3 regions of the Corynebacterium sp. UMB8791 genome follow, and region 1 is predicted to be linked to each of the others. Evidence: predicted binding sites of a transcription regulator. Region 1 holds the regulator's gene; each other region holds the start of a gene.
What was found. The regulator LexA, encoded in region 1, represses DNA repair genes until DNA is damaged. The targets are predictions, from matches to a motif close to CGAACANNTGTTCG.

Region 1 (4,665 bases):
AACGATCAACTTTTCCTTGTCGAACGGTTCAGTTACTCCATTGCGCTTCACAACGGTCAGCACGGCCTTCTCGATCGTTGTGAATCGGCCCCCGCACGAGGTGCACTCTCGCCGCCGCCGGATAGCAGAACCCCCGTCTACAACACGAGAATCTGTAACTCGCGATTGTTCGTGATGACAAAACGGACAGTACATCTACACCCCACTATCTCGGAGAACAGTTATCACCCCCCTACATTAGCGGGTTAACGTTGCGCTGCAGAAGCGACTTCATAGCTATGAGCAACGTTCGAATCGTCCCGCGACACCGAGTCCCACTCGCTATTACCGAAATCGCCCGAGATAAGTACAGCGACGAACATAGTTACCCCAAGAAGGGCTCCCATTAGAACGTTTGCTCGCTGCTCTTGAGGCTCGGCGGAAGAATAAACGGTTGGCTCGGGAGCATCTGCAGCCGCCCAGTGGCAACGAAAGTTCTGGTTGATAACCTGCTCGTGGCGTGACGGCTTACCCCCTCGATCACCCCGCATGGGTACAAAATCCCACACTTCAGCTGGCATTGAAGACCGTGGTGCAAGTGGAGCTCCCGCCATATCAGCACGAGTAGAAATCATTTTCGCCTGGTCAATGATGCTCATAAAATGCCCCTTACCTCATTTCGCGAATTCGAAGGTTTCTCATCTCACGCGAAACATTTTTAGCGTATTTGTTCGATTTAACTTCTATGTTCGATTTATACCATCCCACATCACATCCCCACAACCCCCCAACTATCGAACATATTTGCCCTCTTTGATATATTCTGTACAGAAGACACTATCAAGACTCAATGTGAGGACCCATGGCACACAAGAACACAACCAGTGAAAAGTTCGATATGAGCGTACTTTCAGACAGACAAAAGCGAATCCTTCAAGTCATTCGCGACGCCGTCGTATTACGTGGCTATCCACCAAGCATTCGAGAGATCGGCGACGCCGCAGGACTCCAATCAACTTCTTCTGTCGCCTACCAGCTGAAGGAGCTCGAAAAGAAAGGGTTCCTTCGCCGTGACCCAAACAAGCCACGAGCCGTAGACCTCCGCCACCTGCCAGAATCTATGGGAGGTTCGGTTACACCGAAAAACGATGCGGACATTGATGGAACTTCTCCAGCACGGATGATCCCTGTCCTCGGCCAAATCGCCGCTGGAACTCCGATCCTGGCAGAGGAAAACATTGAACACTACTACCCCCTGCCGGAAGAACTACTCGATAGCGGCGACCTCTTCATGCTTCAGGTGGTTGGAGAATCAATGCGCGATGCAGGCATTCTCAATGGTGACTGGGTAGTCATCCGCTCACAACATGTTGCCGAAGAGGGCGAGTTCGTAGCAGCGCTAATTGACGGGGAGGCAACTGTCAAGGAGTTTCATAAGGACTCTTCCGGAGTATGGCTCATTCCTCATAACGATGCCTTTTCTCCGATACAAGGCAACGACGCCGAGATTATGGGCAAAGTGGTCTCTGTTTTCCGGACCCTGTAGCCATTTTTCGCCATTTCGCCCCCAACCGGGGGCTATCAAACACATGTAAAAGCATTCGGGCGCACGGTTTTGCAACAATAGGGGCAACCTAATTTTTGAACCCTGCTGATTCGTGGTTGCCCCACGGAGGAGTTGTATGTACGCCGAAGAGAGAAGAAGGCAGATCGCGTCACTTACCGCAGTCGAAGGACGCGTGAATGTTACGGAGCTGGCCGAACGGTTTGATGTAACAGCCGAGACCATCAGGCGGGACTTGGCAATTCTCCATAATGAAGGAATTGTCCACCGCGTTCACGGCGGAGCCGTCGCTAGCCAATCATTTCTCACCACAGAGTTTTCTCTTGATGCCCGGTTCCGGTCGGCACCGACCGCCAAATCGGCGATCGCGCGCGCTGCGACACAGTTTCTCCCAGAGGATCCTGGCGCTGGCATCTTTCTCGACGCCGGCACCACCATCAATGGACTGGCCGATCTTATTGCCACAGCAGGAAAAACACAGCATTGGTCTATAGTTACGAACTCCCTCCCGATCGCGCTAGACCTATCATCCTGCGGGCTTACAGACGTTCAGCTCCTCGGGGGGACAGTCCGTGCAATCACCCAAGCTGTTGTAGGCGATACGGCATTACGCACTCTCGCGCTTATGCGTGCAGATGTTGCTTTTATTGGCACGAATGCCTTGACTATTGACCACGGCCTCTCTACCGCCGACGCCCAAGAGGCTGCGGTCAAATCTTCAATGGTCACCAATGCACGCAAGGTAGTTGTGCTCTGCGACTCCACGAAGCTCGGCAATGATTATCTAGTTAGCTTTGCGCCGCTAGACGCAATTGACGTCGTTGTTACCGACACAGACGCACCAGAGAGCTTTGTCAGCGAATTGCGGGAGCGTGGAATCAAGGTCGTCCTTGCCGAAGAGTGAAACAAAAGGAACCAAATGCCCGATTGCGTCCGATCTATTGCATTAACGGACACAATCGGGCATTATGGCTTTAGTAGCGCTTTTCGATACTGCAGCTGCACAACAGACTTTCGGTAGGCGCTACCCCACAGAGCACCAATTACTCTAAGGATGCGCCACATGATTCTGACGTTCACTCCGAATCCAAGTACAGATGCAACGCTTTCTGTAGCAACGTTGCGTCGCGGCGAAGTCGCCCGTGCCATTACCGCTACGCGAGAAGCTGGCGGAAAAGGCGTCAACGTGGCCCACGCCGTAGCGAAGGCTGGAAGAGCGGCACTCGCTGTAGTTCCCTGCGGGGAAAGCGACCCTTTCAAGTTCACTGCTAACCGACTCGGTTTTCCTTTTGTTTTCATCCCGGTTGAGGGCACTATCCGTACCAATACTGCGATTACTGAATCCGACGGTACGACTACCAAAATCAATGAGCCCGGCCCTCAATACACCATTGATGTCCAGCAGGGGTTCCTCGACGCGCTTGATTCGCATAGCAGCGAATGTAAGGCCGTCGTCATGGCAGGGTCGCTGCCAAGTGGAGCCCCGGCGGATCTCTACGCAACGTTGACCCGAGAAATCCGATTGAGGCTCGCCGAAGATGTACTGGTGGCCGTCGACACATCAGACGAACCCCTGGTAAAGCTGGGAGATCAGCTTGAATCTGCAGCCCCCGATATCCTGAAACCCAACGCTTTTGAATTAGCACAATTGGTGGGAGCCGATGGGCATGTACTAGAGACTAGCGCTTCAGCCGGAGACTACTCCGAGGTTGTTCAGGCAGCGAAACGCTTGATTCAGCGAGGGGCTAAAGAAATTCTCGTCACCCTCGGTGGCGCAGGTGCTTGCCTGGTCACCGCAGACTCTGCCTGGGCAGCAACGCCCCCACCGACTGTTGTGAAATCTACCGTTGGAGCAGGCGACAGCTCACTTGCTGGATATGTTATGGCTCGCACTCAACGCCTGCCGTTGGACCAGTGCCTCCAAACCGCGGTCGCCTATGGCTCTGCTGCAGCAGGCCTACCAGGTACCGGGATTCCAAGCCCTGACGACATCAACTTGGAACAAACCCAAGTCGTAGAAATCGATTCATAATTTAAGAGAACAGGAGTCCACCATGAGTGACAACATCATCACTCCACAACTCGTTAGTCTCGATGTGGACTACGGGTCGACGCCAAGAGAGGTCATCGAACACCTCGCGCAGCAAGCCCAGGACGCAGGCCGAGCAAGCGACAGCTTGAAGCTAGCCGACGCAGCTTACGCCCGTGAGCAGAAAGCTGGCACCGGTGTGAATGGCCGTGTTGCAATCCCCCACTGCCGCACCGAAGCAGTCGAAACCCCAACGTTGGTTTTTGCCAGGTTACAGCGGCCCGTTGACTTCTCGGGGCCAGATGGAGACGCAGAGCTTGTATTTTTGATCGCTGCTCCTGAAGGCGGCGGTAAGGCGCATTTGAAGATCCTTTCCAAGCTCGCACGTGCCTTGGTACGCGGCGACTTCGTAATTCAGCTCCGCGAGGCAAAGGATGAGCAAACGGTCGTCAACGCGGTGCTGGACGTCGTCAACGCTGCTCCTAAGAAGAAAACTGCCGCAGCACCTACTCCCGCTGCGACGGGCAAGACCGATGGCGTGAAAAAGTTTAGGATTGCAGCTGTTACATCGTGCGCGACCGGCATTGCCCACACATACATGGCAGCCGACGCTCTGACACAAGCTGCGCAGGCTCGCGATGATGTCGAGTTTCAGGTGGAGCCGCAAGGTTCTTCCGGCGGCGATCCTCTGGATCAGGCCTACATCGACAGTGCTGACGCCGTAATCTTCGCCCATGATGTTGCTGTGCGTAACAAAGCACGTTTTGCAGGCAAGCCGGTCGTTGATAGTCCAGTAAAGCGTGGCATCAACGAGCCAAACAAGATGATCGACGAGGCCATTGCCGCTGCAAACGATCCGAATGCACCAAGAGTCACCACGGCGGGATCGGAGCAGCGAGAAGACTCCGCTTCCTCTGGTGAAAGCTGGCCAAAGAAGATCCAGCAAGCTGTAATGACCGGTGTGTCGTACATGGTGCCGTTCGTTGCAGCAGGCGGCCTGCTCCTCGCGCTTGGTTTCCTCTTCGGCGGATACGACATGGCGAATGGCTGGCAGTCCCTCGTCACGAACTTCTCCCCGACCCACCTGCCTGGA
Region 2 (4,665 bases), on a different contig from region 1:
TCGCCCTCTGTATTCAGGAGATTCCCATGAAGCGTTTCGCTACCGCTGCCATCGCAGCCACCACTGCCCTTTCGCTCGCTGTTGTTCCGGCGGGTGCTGTTAACGCAGGTGATAAGACCCCTCCGGGTTTTGGATATGACTCTTCTTCGAAGGTTTCTGAAGATGAGGCAGTCGGTTACGCAGTTTTGCTGGCTGTAGCTGAGTTTGCTAAGCCGGGCATCGGCATGTCAGCGCCATTCAAGGGCTCCTCCGAAGCAGGCGTATTCAAGACCAAGGCTGGGGAGAACAATAAAAAGTCCGATGCCATTATCTTGTCGTCCTATAAGAATGACGCGAACAACGGCTACAAGCTCGGGACTACCTACGACATCCTAGTCGGTACCGGTATTGCTGCCGCCATTCTTGCCTTGGTGGGCGGCATCGCTGCTCAGCAAGGCCTCATTCAGCTTCCGTTCTAACATTTATTCAGGAGATTCCCATGAAGCGTTTCGCTACCGCTGCCATCGCAGCCACCACTGCCTTCTCGCTCGCTGTTGTACCGGCACAGGCTGGGGAGACTTCGAGCGGAGACGAGGTCACTTCGTCTGTCGCAGCGTTGACCCTTCTGCAGATCGGTAAGATTGGCGCTGCCGAGAACGAAGCTGACGCCAAGAAGGCAATCGCCGAGGCTGAGTTCGGTCTCGCTGCACTGCAAAGCTCTTTCGACAATGACCGTGAAAAGGATTGGCCTATCGGCCGCACCTTCGACATCATCTGGGGTTCCTTGCTCGGTGTTGCGGCTCTTGGTGGTCTTGCGTTTCTGGCACTGAACGCAAAGTAGATTTCAAGATTTTGCGCTCGGCTCGGGTTTCGGGCCGGGCGCTTTCGCGTATATGCCACAGGGTTTAATAACGTCACATACGTTAGACTGGTCCATAGTCTTGGTAGGGGCGAAGCTTCAATTTCTGCCACTTACTTGCCAGGTCTGAAGCGTCCCCAGGGGATGTTGTGCCTATATTTATAGTCACTCAACAGTGTGGTGTGGGGCTGAGATGATCCATGAGCGGGTTGATGGGGCCGAGCTATTGACTGGGAATTAATAGGCGCCAATCAAATTGAAAAACCCAGCCTTATACGAGAGGCTGGGTCAGAATGTGGCGTCGATAAGTGAATTAGAACGGCAGCGCTGGAAGCTGAATGCCCGGAATGACGCCGGAGACTGCAGCAACGACACCAAGAAGTGCAACGAGCGCAGCCGGAACGCCGATCAGGAGACCGAGAATGCCTGCCTTGTAATCCTTGTCGTTGATCAGCTCCTTGACACAATCCAGCTCGTCAGAAGAAGAGGTCAGCTCCTCGCGGATCTCCTGACGAGTCTGATCAGCCTTGTTCTTAGCGATGTCACCAGCAGTCTGTGCCTCAGCTGCCTTCTTCTTTGCCTTAGCCTCCTTTTCCTTCTCTGCGGCCTCAGCCTTGACCTTGCACTGCGCGTAGGCAACCGAGGAGCCAACCTTGGCATCCTTGTCGGAAGGCTGAGCCTCAGCCGCGAATGCAGGGCCAGTGACCAGGGACAGGGACAGAGTTGCAGCAGCTGCTACGGAGGTAAAACGCTTCATGGGTAGCTCCTTTGTGGGATCGGTTAAAGTTAGGGACTCGCCAAAGTTTTGGCATGTCTGCAACTAACATCGATCGGAACGTCCTGTGCGTTACTTCGGAGATCAAATGATTCCGAGAGGTGATTTGGGAACAGCGCTCCCCTGCCCTGCGCGGGCTCGGACCAATAGGTCAGAGTGGGTTGAGAACTTGCTACTCCCATGGGGCCGTCGAACGGCTCCGATTGTCCGCGGGGCGGACAGGTGATTGCGTGTTTCGATATTCCGCGGGGCGGACAACTCGCCGTTGTTGCAACCCAGTATTGTTCACTTTCCGCGGGGCGGACACCACTTCGCGAATTGCATCGGCGAAGCACGCATTCCGCGGCGCGGACAGAGCGAGTTCAGCTCAAGACCCCAACGATTGCATCAAGGTGTCCGCCGCGCGGACACCCACCAACAAATATTTGAATAAACCTCTTGACACCACCATTCGAACACGTATACTAAACAACAACCAAAACACCAGGGGGAACCATGCACACCACCATCGACGCCGACACCATCATCAACACCATCGTAGAAAGCGCACGCCTGTTCGCATACTCGCACGCGGAAATACTGACCGCGATCGCCGAATTCGACACCCACAACCTTGCCGAAGCCTACGGGTGTGCCTCAACCGGGGCATGGCTTGCCAGAGTGTTAAAAATGAAACGCACCCGCGCCTACGAATACGCCGCCGTCGCACGCAAACTCACCGCCTTTCCCACCATCCTCGACGCGCTGCGACAAGGAAGCATCGACTACACCAGTGTGCGCTACATGCTCGACTACGCCACCGACACAAACCAACACGAACTCGTAGAGATAGCCGCCGAATCCGGCTACCAAGGCCTCGTACATGCCCTGGCAGGCGCAACCCCCACCGAGAAACAACCTCAGGATGCTGGTGCACACTGCGGGCTGACCATCCGCGAAGATGGCCAATACGTACGCGGCTGGTTTTGCATGAACGCTACCGACGGTGTGGCCTTTCAAGCAGCCCTGCGTGCAGGCGCACACGCCTATGCGGATGATAACGCGGTGGATGAGGCTGATGCGCAGATGATGCGCTCGACCTTCGGGCTGCCACCGGCACGATTAATGCTGCAATCACTCATGGGGATGGTGCACATGGTGCGCACCGGGGCTGCCACACACGCCACGATGGCGCCGGCGGCACAGGTGATGGTGCATATGACATCAGATGGGCGAGCGTTTTTACCGAATCACATGGCGGCGCCTGCCGCACGGCTTGCCAACTTGGTAGATCATGCAGATTTGATGGGTGTGCTCTATGACGCCCAGGGGCAGGTGATTAGGTTTGGGCGCAAACGCCGTTTGGCAAGTAGCAAGCAGGTGCAGGTGTTGTTGGGGATGTGGGGGCATAAGTGTGCGGTGCCGGGGTGTGGGCATACCAGGTTTTTGCAGATGCATCATATTAGGGATTGGGCTGAAGGTGGTGCGACGGATTTGGAGAATTTGGTGCCGTTGTGCTCGAGGTGTCATTCGTTGGTCACGGATGGGTTTATTCGGGTGGTCAAGCCGGGACCTGTGTTGTATTTCCGGTTTGCCAGTGGTGAGCAGTGGGTGTGTGAGCCTGGTCGGGTGGGGTATCGCGATGATGCTGCCGAGATTGAGTTGGATGGGTGGGGTGTGGATTCGTTTGCGGATGAAGCCGCACCGACGTGGGATTGGGACACACCCAAGGTTTAAGCATGCCCCAGCAGACTACAAGCCTCAGCCCACAGCGCCTCGAACTCCTCTACCGCAATGGCTGTCGCAGAAATGCCCTCGAACTGTGCGTACAGGTCTGGGTGCGGAACGATAGACATCGGCTCATTCGCCTGACCAACCACTTTGCCGTCGGCATAAATGCCAGTAATGGTCTCGCTCGGGTCCAGCTCGATCATCCGAACCATCGTACATTCGCGAGAGTTCAGTTCCTCAAGCTCGGCAATATTGAGAAGCTCTCCCCCAAGATCCGGGGCGCTGTAATGAATGCGGACGTAATGTTTCACGTGAAACTACTCCTTCGAAGCTGTGGTTTGGGCAAGGCGCGAGACGTACGCGGAGCACGTCATCAACTGAATCAGATGGTAGATCATCAACGGCACGATCAGCACACCGAGCTGCGAGCCACCAAAAATAACCGACGCCATCGGCAACCCAGCAGCCAACGACTTCTGCGTACCGCACATCTGGATCGCTACCGTGTCCGCCCTCGAGAACCTCAAGGCCTCCGGGACAACCCGCGTCACCCACAGCATGACGCAAACCAGAACCAGAGCGAACGCAGAGAGGAAGACCAACTCGAGCGCAGAAACATTCGACCACACGCCAGAAACAACACCGGCTGAGAATGCCGAGTACACGACCATCCAAATGGACCCGCGGTCAACAAGCTTGGTAGCTTTCCGCGCAGCGAAGCCAGCAACACCAGGCACCATCGCCCGAGCGACCTGACCCAGCACGAAAGGAAGGAGCAACTGTAATGCAACATTCCGGAACACAGATGCATCAATATGAATGTCACTGTCGGCACCCATCAGCACCATGACGAGGACCGGGGTCGCGACGACACCAACTATCGACGACAGGCTCGCCGCCACCACCGCTCCCGGCACATTGCCACGCGCGATGCCTGTCAGTGCAACCGAGGACTGGACAGTCGACGGCACCAGGCAAAGATAGAGGATCCCCTGGTACACCGAGGCGGAAATGAACGCGGTTGTGGGGCGCATGGCCAGGCCGATCAAAGGATACGCGATGAACGTGAAGGCGAGGATGACCGAATGCAGGCGCCAATTCGTCAAACCTTGCAGCGCCTCGCGGGTGGAAAGACGCGCACCATAGAGGAAAAACAGCAGACCGATTGCAAGTTTGACAGCAATGGAAAAGCCCTCGGCAAACGAGCCTCGGGCGGGCGCAATGAACGCGAGTACCGCGGCGAGGATGATGCCGAGGAGCAAGGGGTCAATACGGCGAAGAAAACCTGGCATGCACACATGATAGCCACGCGGGCCACGCCAGGCAGGCTGAGAAATCAGCA
Region 3 (4,665 bases), on a different contig from region 1:
CTGCGCAATCTTCGGGACCGTGATGATAATCAGCGCGAAACCCGCCAGCGCCAGGAGCCGATATGCAACAATGCCGGCGCCTACACTATCGCCAGTTACCAGTGTGATCAGCTTGCCTAACCCCAGGTGCAGCGGACCGTACGGGGTGGTGGTGTTGCGCCAGTCGTGCGAGACTTCCCACAGCAGCGGGCCGGGGTTGACGGCCGCACCTTCTGAGTATGGGTCGAAGCCGTCGCGAAGCATGGCGCCTTGCATCAGATAGGAGTACACGTCGCGCGAGAGCATCGGTGCGCTCAGCGCGAGTGGTGCGGTCCACAGCCAGGTGGTGCGCCGTACCGTATCGAAGGTGGGACGCGTACGCCACAGCCACAGCCAGGCAAGCAACAACAAAACGATGCCGACGCTCATCGTGATGTCCATGAGCGCACGCCCGTGCCCGTACGTCAAATTGTCGACGCCCAACATACGCATCACGCCGCCACGGTTGCGGGTGGCGCCGGCCCCAAAGGAGCCAAGGGCCACCAAGATACTTGCCAGCAGCCCTAGTCGTGTCGGCGAAAGGGACTTCATTGCTACATACGCCTAGCCGTGGCTTTGATAGCTAAGTCACGCATGAACTGCGCAACTGCATCATCAATCCCTGCGTCCGAAAGGTGCTGCAGGCCTGATTCAGTGAGGCGACCGATGCGCGCCTCTACTGCCTCGACGGCGCCACTTTCTTGAATAAGCTCTGCGAGTTCGGAAAGCTCCTCTGGCGATGCTGCGACACCAATCCCGTCGCGAAGGCGTTGCGCTGCGGCAGGATCGGACGCGTCCAAGTTTGCCAGCGCAGTGGCGAACAAGACGGTACGCTTGCCCTCACGGATATCGTCGCCAGCCGGCTTGCCGGTCACCTCAGGTTCACCGAAGACCCCAAGGATGTCATCGCGGAGCTGGTACGCAATGCCAATATCACGTCCGTAACCACGGAACGCGGCGATCGTTGCATCCGGCGCGCCGGCAATCGCGGCGCCAAGGTGGAGCGGCCGTTCAATCGTGTACGCAGCGGTCTTGTACCGATTCACCTTGTCTGCGAGCTCAACAGATTCGCTGCCCTTAGCCTCTAACATGATGTCCAGCAGCTGGCCGCCGATCACCTCAGTGCGCATCCCCACCCACGGCTTCGCCGCGCGGTCGAGGGCATCATTCGTGAGCCCCGAGTATCGCCACATGTCTTCTGCCCACACCAGCGCAAGATCGCCAATCAAAATGGCCGAGTGCTCGCCGAACGAAGCGGCGTCACCACGGTAGCCTTCGTTGCGGTGCGTAGCCTCAACCGCGCGGTGCACTGTTGGGTTGCCGCGCCGGGTGTCGGAGGCGTCGATAATGTCGTCGTGGATGAGCGCACATGCCTGAATGAACTCGAGCGAGCTCACTGCGCGCAGCACTGCGTCGGGGTTCTCCTGGCTGTGGTCGAGCCCTCCTGCGCCGATGAAGCCAGCCCAGCCGTAGAGTGGCCGTATCCGCTTGCCTCCACCGAGGACAAACTTGCGCAGGTAAGACACTGCGTCCTCCACCGGGGCACCAATTTCCGCGACTACCGATTCCTGGCCGTCGAAGAACACGCGAAGCTGTTCCTCAACAAGTGCGGGGATGGCCTCGAGCGTTGGCCCTTGTGAGGATACTTCAGACACGTTGTGCTCCATTCCAGAATCTGTCGTAGACGTATGCACCTAGAGACTACCGAGTTACCACGACAAACCTACAACATTGGTGAGGTGCTGAGTGGCAGCGATCGCCCGAGAATCGCAAATGGCCGCGGATCAGCGGGGTAGAGGTAGTTACGTGCGACGTCGGAGAACCCAAATTTGCGGTAGAGCTTGAACGCGCCGTTGTCCTCGTGCTCGACCTCAGGGGTAGACAGTAGGGCAAATTTTGCCGGCGCAAGGCGCAGGAGCTCCCGGAGCAACCTCGCGCCGATACCTATCCCTTGATAGCTAGGGAGCACATGGATTTCAGCGACCTCAAAGTAGCTTTGGAGTAACTCCTTTTCGCTTTTCGACGGCCCCCCTTGCATGGCAAGCGCCCGCCTGAGCTGCTGATCCCACCATCGTTCACGCTGTCCCAACATTCCGTATGCAATGCCGATGATCGTGTCGTCAGCAACTGCCGCGATTGCAGTGAAGCCTGGGGAGAGAGCCTCTTGGCGCCAGGAGGAGATGCGTTGCGCCCGAACATTGACCGGGTAGTCCATGGCCTCTATATAGAGGTCGACGAGTGCAGGCGTTGCAAGAAGGTACTCGGCCGATGTGAGTCGGCGGATTTCGGTCTTCATGCCTTTATCGAACCATGAGTCCGGGAAGTTTCGCCATATTCGAACAAATGAGCGAAGTTCTGGGGGATTTGTCGGACCCATTTTCTATATTCATCTCAAATGCGAAAGGGAAATGAAGGAGAAATCAACATGAACAGCGTTATCTCTGCGACAACGAACGAAGTTTACGGTGCTCGCGTCCGTCAATCGAAGCGTGACCAGTTTCTTGAAACCGCCGATGGTTGCCTCACGTATGCCTATGAGCGATTTGAGGAGGGGGCGTGCGACGAGGCTATGGAATATGCCTACCGTGCAGCGCTGCGGACTGCGGGTGCGGTGTGTTCTGATAGTCCGGTAATTCAGAAGCGAAAGCGGCTGCCAAGTAGTGCGTGGAAGAAGCTTGCGCTCACGGGGAAGGGTGGTGAGCGGTGGGCGAATGTGTTTGAGTCGTTCTCGCGGGAACGCGGCCGCGTTGCCTCGGGGATTGAGCATATGCCGCCAGCTGACCGGGTTGCGCAGTTGCTTGAGCAGGCGGAACAGTTCTACCTCGAGGCACTTCCTGCCGGAAATGGTGTTGCGGCTTAGCCCGGGCAATCTTGCCCTCGTCTCCCGGGGAACAAAGGCGCTAGGATGGCCGTTGTATGGATAGCAACGTCCGCTTTGGAGCTTGGGAGTAGAGCAGTGTCACTTTCTGAACAGGAGCAGCAAGCACTCCGCGCAATTGAGCAGTCACTCATGGCAGATGACCCTTCATTTGTGCAAAGCGTCGGCCGAAACGCCGACTATGCGGCTCCATCGTCCACAGGCCGGATTACGATGCGCAGCGTTGCGTTAATGGTGCTTGGAGTGGTGTTGTTGCTCGGCGGTGTTGCGCTTGCCTCGCTTTCCATTTGGACAGTAATCATTAGCGTTATCGGGTTCGGTGTCATGATGGCTGGTGGAATCATGGCGTTGCGCACCCCAGCGCATGGCCCATCTGTATCGCAGTTGCGGAATGTTTCCCGGAACCAGCAGAAGTCTCCTCGAGTGAGCTCGATGGAGCAGAACTTTAAGCGCCGGTTCGAGGATCGGCCTTAATCCTAAAAAGGACCACGCCCCCTTTACTGGGGGCGTTTTTTATTGTGTGGGCGAAGCGCCCCACTTTCACCCACAGTCTCCACTTTTGCCCACACGTGTATGCGGAGATGGACTTTTGTGGGTATTTCTTTGTGTATCTAGTCGACTAGTGGGGTGATTGTGGCTATTGTGAAGCGCGAAGGGGGGAGGGAGCCCCACCGTTTTCTTACTCGTTGACCTGCGGTTATGTTGAATTCGGTGATCTTTTTTGTGTGTGGTGTGGCATTTGTGGGGCACAGTGGGTTAAAGTGGGGCGTAGCGGAAGGCGCGGTGGTGTGCTGACTACACACCTTTGTCGCACGAAGCAGAGAAAACTACATACATCACGTGTCTGACGGCGTAGAGGAAGGTGGGTCGCCCGATGTTTCTGGGAACCTACACTCCCAAGCTTGATGACAAAGGGCGCTTGACGCTGCCTGCGAAGTTCCGAGAGGACCTCGCGGACGGGCTGATGGTGACCAAGGGGCAAGATCACTCTTTGGCGGTCTACCCCCGTGCGGAGTTCGCAGCGCGAGCCAAAAAGGCTGCTGCAGCATCCCGCACGAACCCGAAGGCTCGTGCGTTCATTCGTAATCTGGCTGCCAGTGCGGATGAGCAAACGCTTGACGGTTCTGGTCGTATCACGTTGTCGGCGTCGCACCGGGAATACGCAAACCTTTCAAAGGAGTGCGTGGTTATCGGTTCTGTAGATTTTCTCGAGATCTGGGATGCACAATCCTGGGCTCAATATCAAGAAGAGACTGAAGCTGCCTTCTCGGCGGCGGATGACGACGACATACTCTCCGGTCTGCTGTAAGGCTGACTACCTGACAGCGGACATCGACTACTGACGGAGAGCGTGTACGGACTCTATCCCGGGCGTGAAGCGTTCTGGTGTACTTCCCCGACATCAGAGCAGCCGCCCGGGGTAGGGCTCTATACGCTCCCCAAACATGGGTGTAGGTAATTTTCAGAACAACGCAGTGAAGGGAGTGTGCCCGACAATGGTAGAAGCCGCGATGGACTTTGATCCGGTGGCAAACCGTGGCCACGTTCCCGTGATGCGTAACCGGATGGCGGAATTGCTCGCACCAGCAGTTGAGCAATTCGGCGATCGCGCAGTGATTGTCGACGGCACCCTCGGGGCAGGCGGCCACACTGAGTACTTTCTTTCTACATTTCCAAACGCGTACGTTATTGGAATCGACCGCGACCCAAACGCGTTAGCTGCGGCAACGGAGCGTCTGGCTCCATTCGGCGACCGTTTTGTTCCGGTG

Region 2: the regulator LexA is predicted to act here: its motif matches at 1,829-1,842, upstream of ACXIUA_RS10700 (HNH endonuclease signature motif containing protein).
Region 3: the regulator LexA is predicted to act here: its motif matches at 2,355-2,368, upstream of ACXIUA_RS01500 (SAV_6107 family HEPN domain-containing protein).

What each region holds. Positions count from the first base shown of each region.
Region 1 covers NZ_JBSZCG010000040.1:17,814-22,478, reverse strand. The annotation lists gene nrdR (transcriptional regulator NrdR) at 1-195, opposite strand, end outside; gene ACXIUA_RS01080 (hypothetical protein) at 246-638, opposite strand; gene lexA (transcriptional repressor LexA) at 842-1,525, shown strand; gene ACXIUA_RS01070 (DeoR/GlpR family DNA-binding transcription regulator) at 1,662-2,447, shown strand; gene ACXIUA_RS01065 (1-phosphofructokinase family hexose kinase) at 2,607-3,575, shown strand; gene ACXIUA_RS01060 (PTS fructose transporter subunit IIABC) at 3,598-4,665, shown strand, end outside.
Region 2 covers NZ_JBSZCG010000157.1:29,543-34,207, reverse strand. The annotation lists gene ACXIUA_RS10715 (hypothetical protein) at 27-458, shown strand; gene ACXIUA_RS10710 (hypothetical protein) at 479-820, shown strand; gene ACXIUA_RS10705 (hypothetical protein) at 1,152-1,595, opposite strand; gene ACXIUA_RS10700 (HNH endonuclease signature motif containing protein) at 2,109-3,329, shown strand; gene ACXIUA_RS10695 (hypothetical protein) at 3,326-3,634, opposite strand; gene ACXIUA_RS10690 (bile acid:sodium symporter family protein) at 3,641-4,615, opposite strand.
Region 3 covers NZ_JBSZCG010000051.1:46,090-50,754, reverse strand. The annotation lists gene ACXIUA_RS01515 (alpha-(1->6)-mannopyranosyltransferase A) at 1-570, opposite strand, end outside; gene ACXIUA_RS01510 (polyprenyl synthetase family protein) at 573-1,685, opposite strand; gene ACXIUA_RS01505 (GNAT family N-acetyltransferase) at 1,742-2,314, opposite strand; gene ACXIUA_RS01500 (SAV_6107 family HEPN domain-containing protein) at 2,444-2,878, shown strand; gene ACXIUA_RS01495 (DUF3040 domain-containing protein) at 2,975-3,370, shown strand; gene mraZ (division/cell wall cluster transcriptional repressor MraZ) at 3,771-4,205, shown strand; gene rsmH (16S rRNA (cytosine(1402)-N(4))-methyltransferase RsmH) at 4,408-4,665, shown strand, end outside.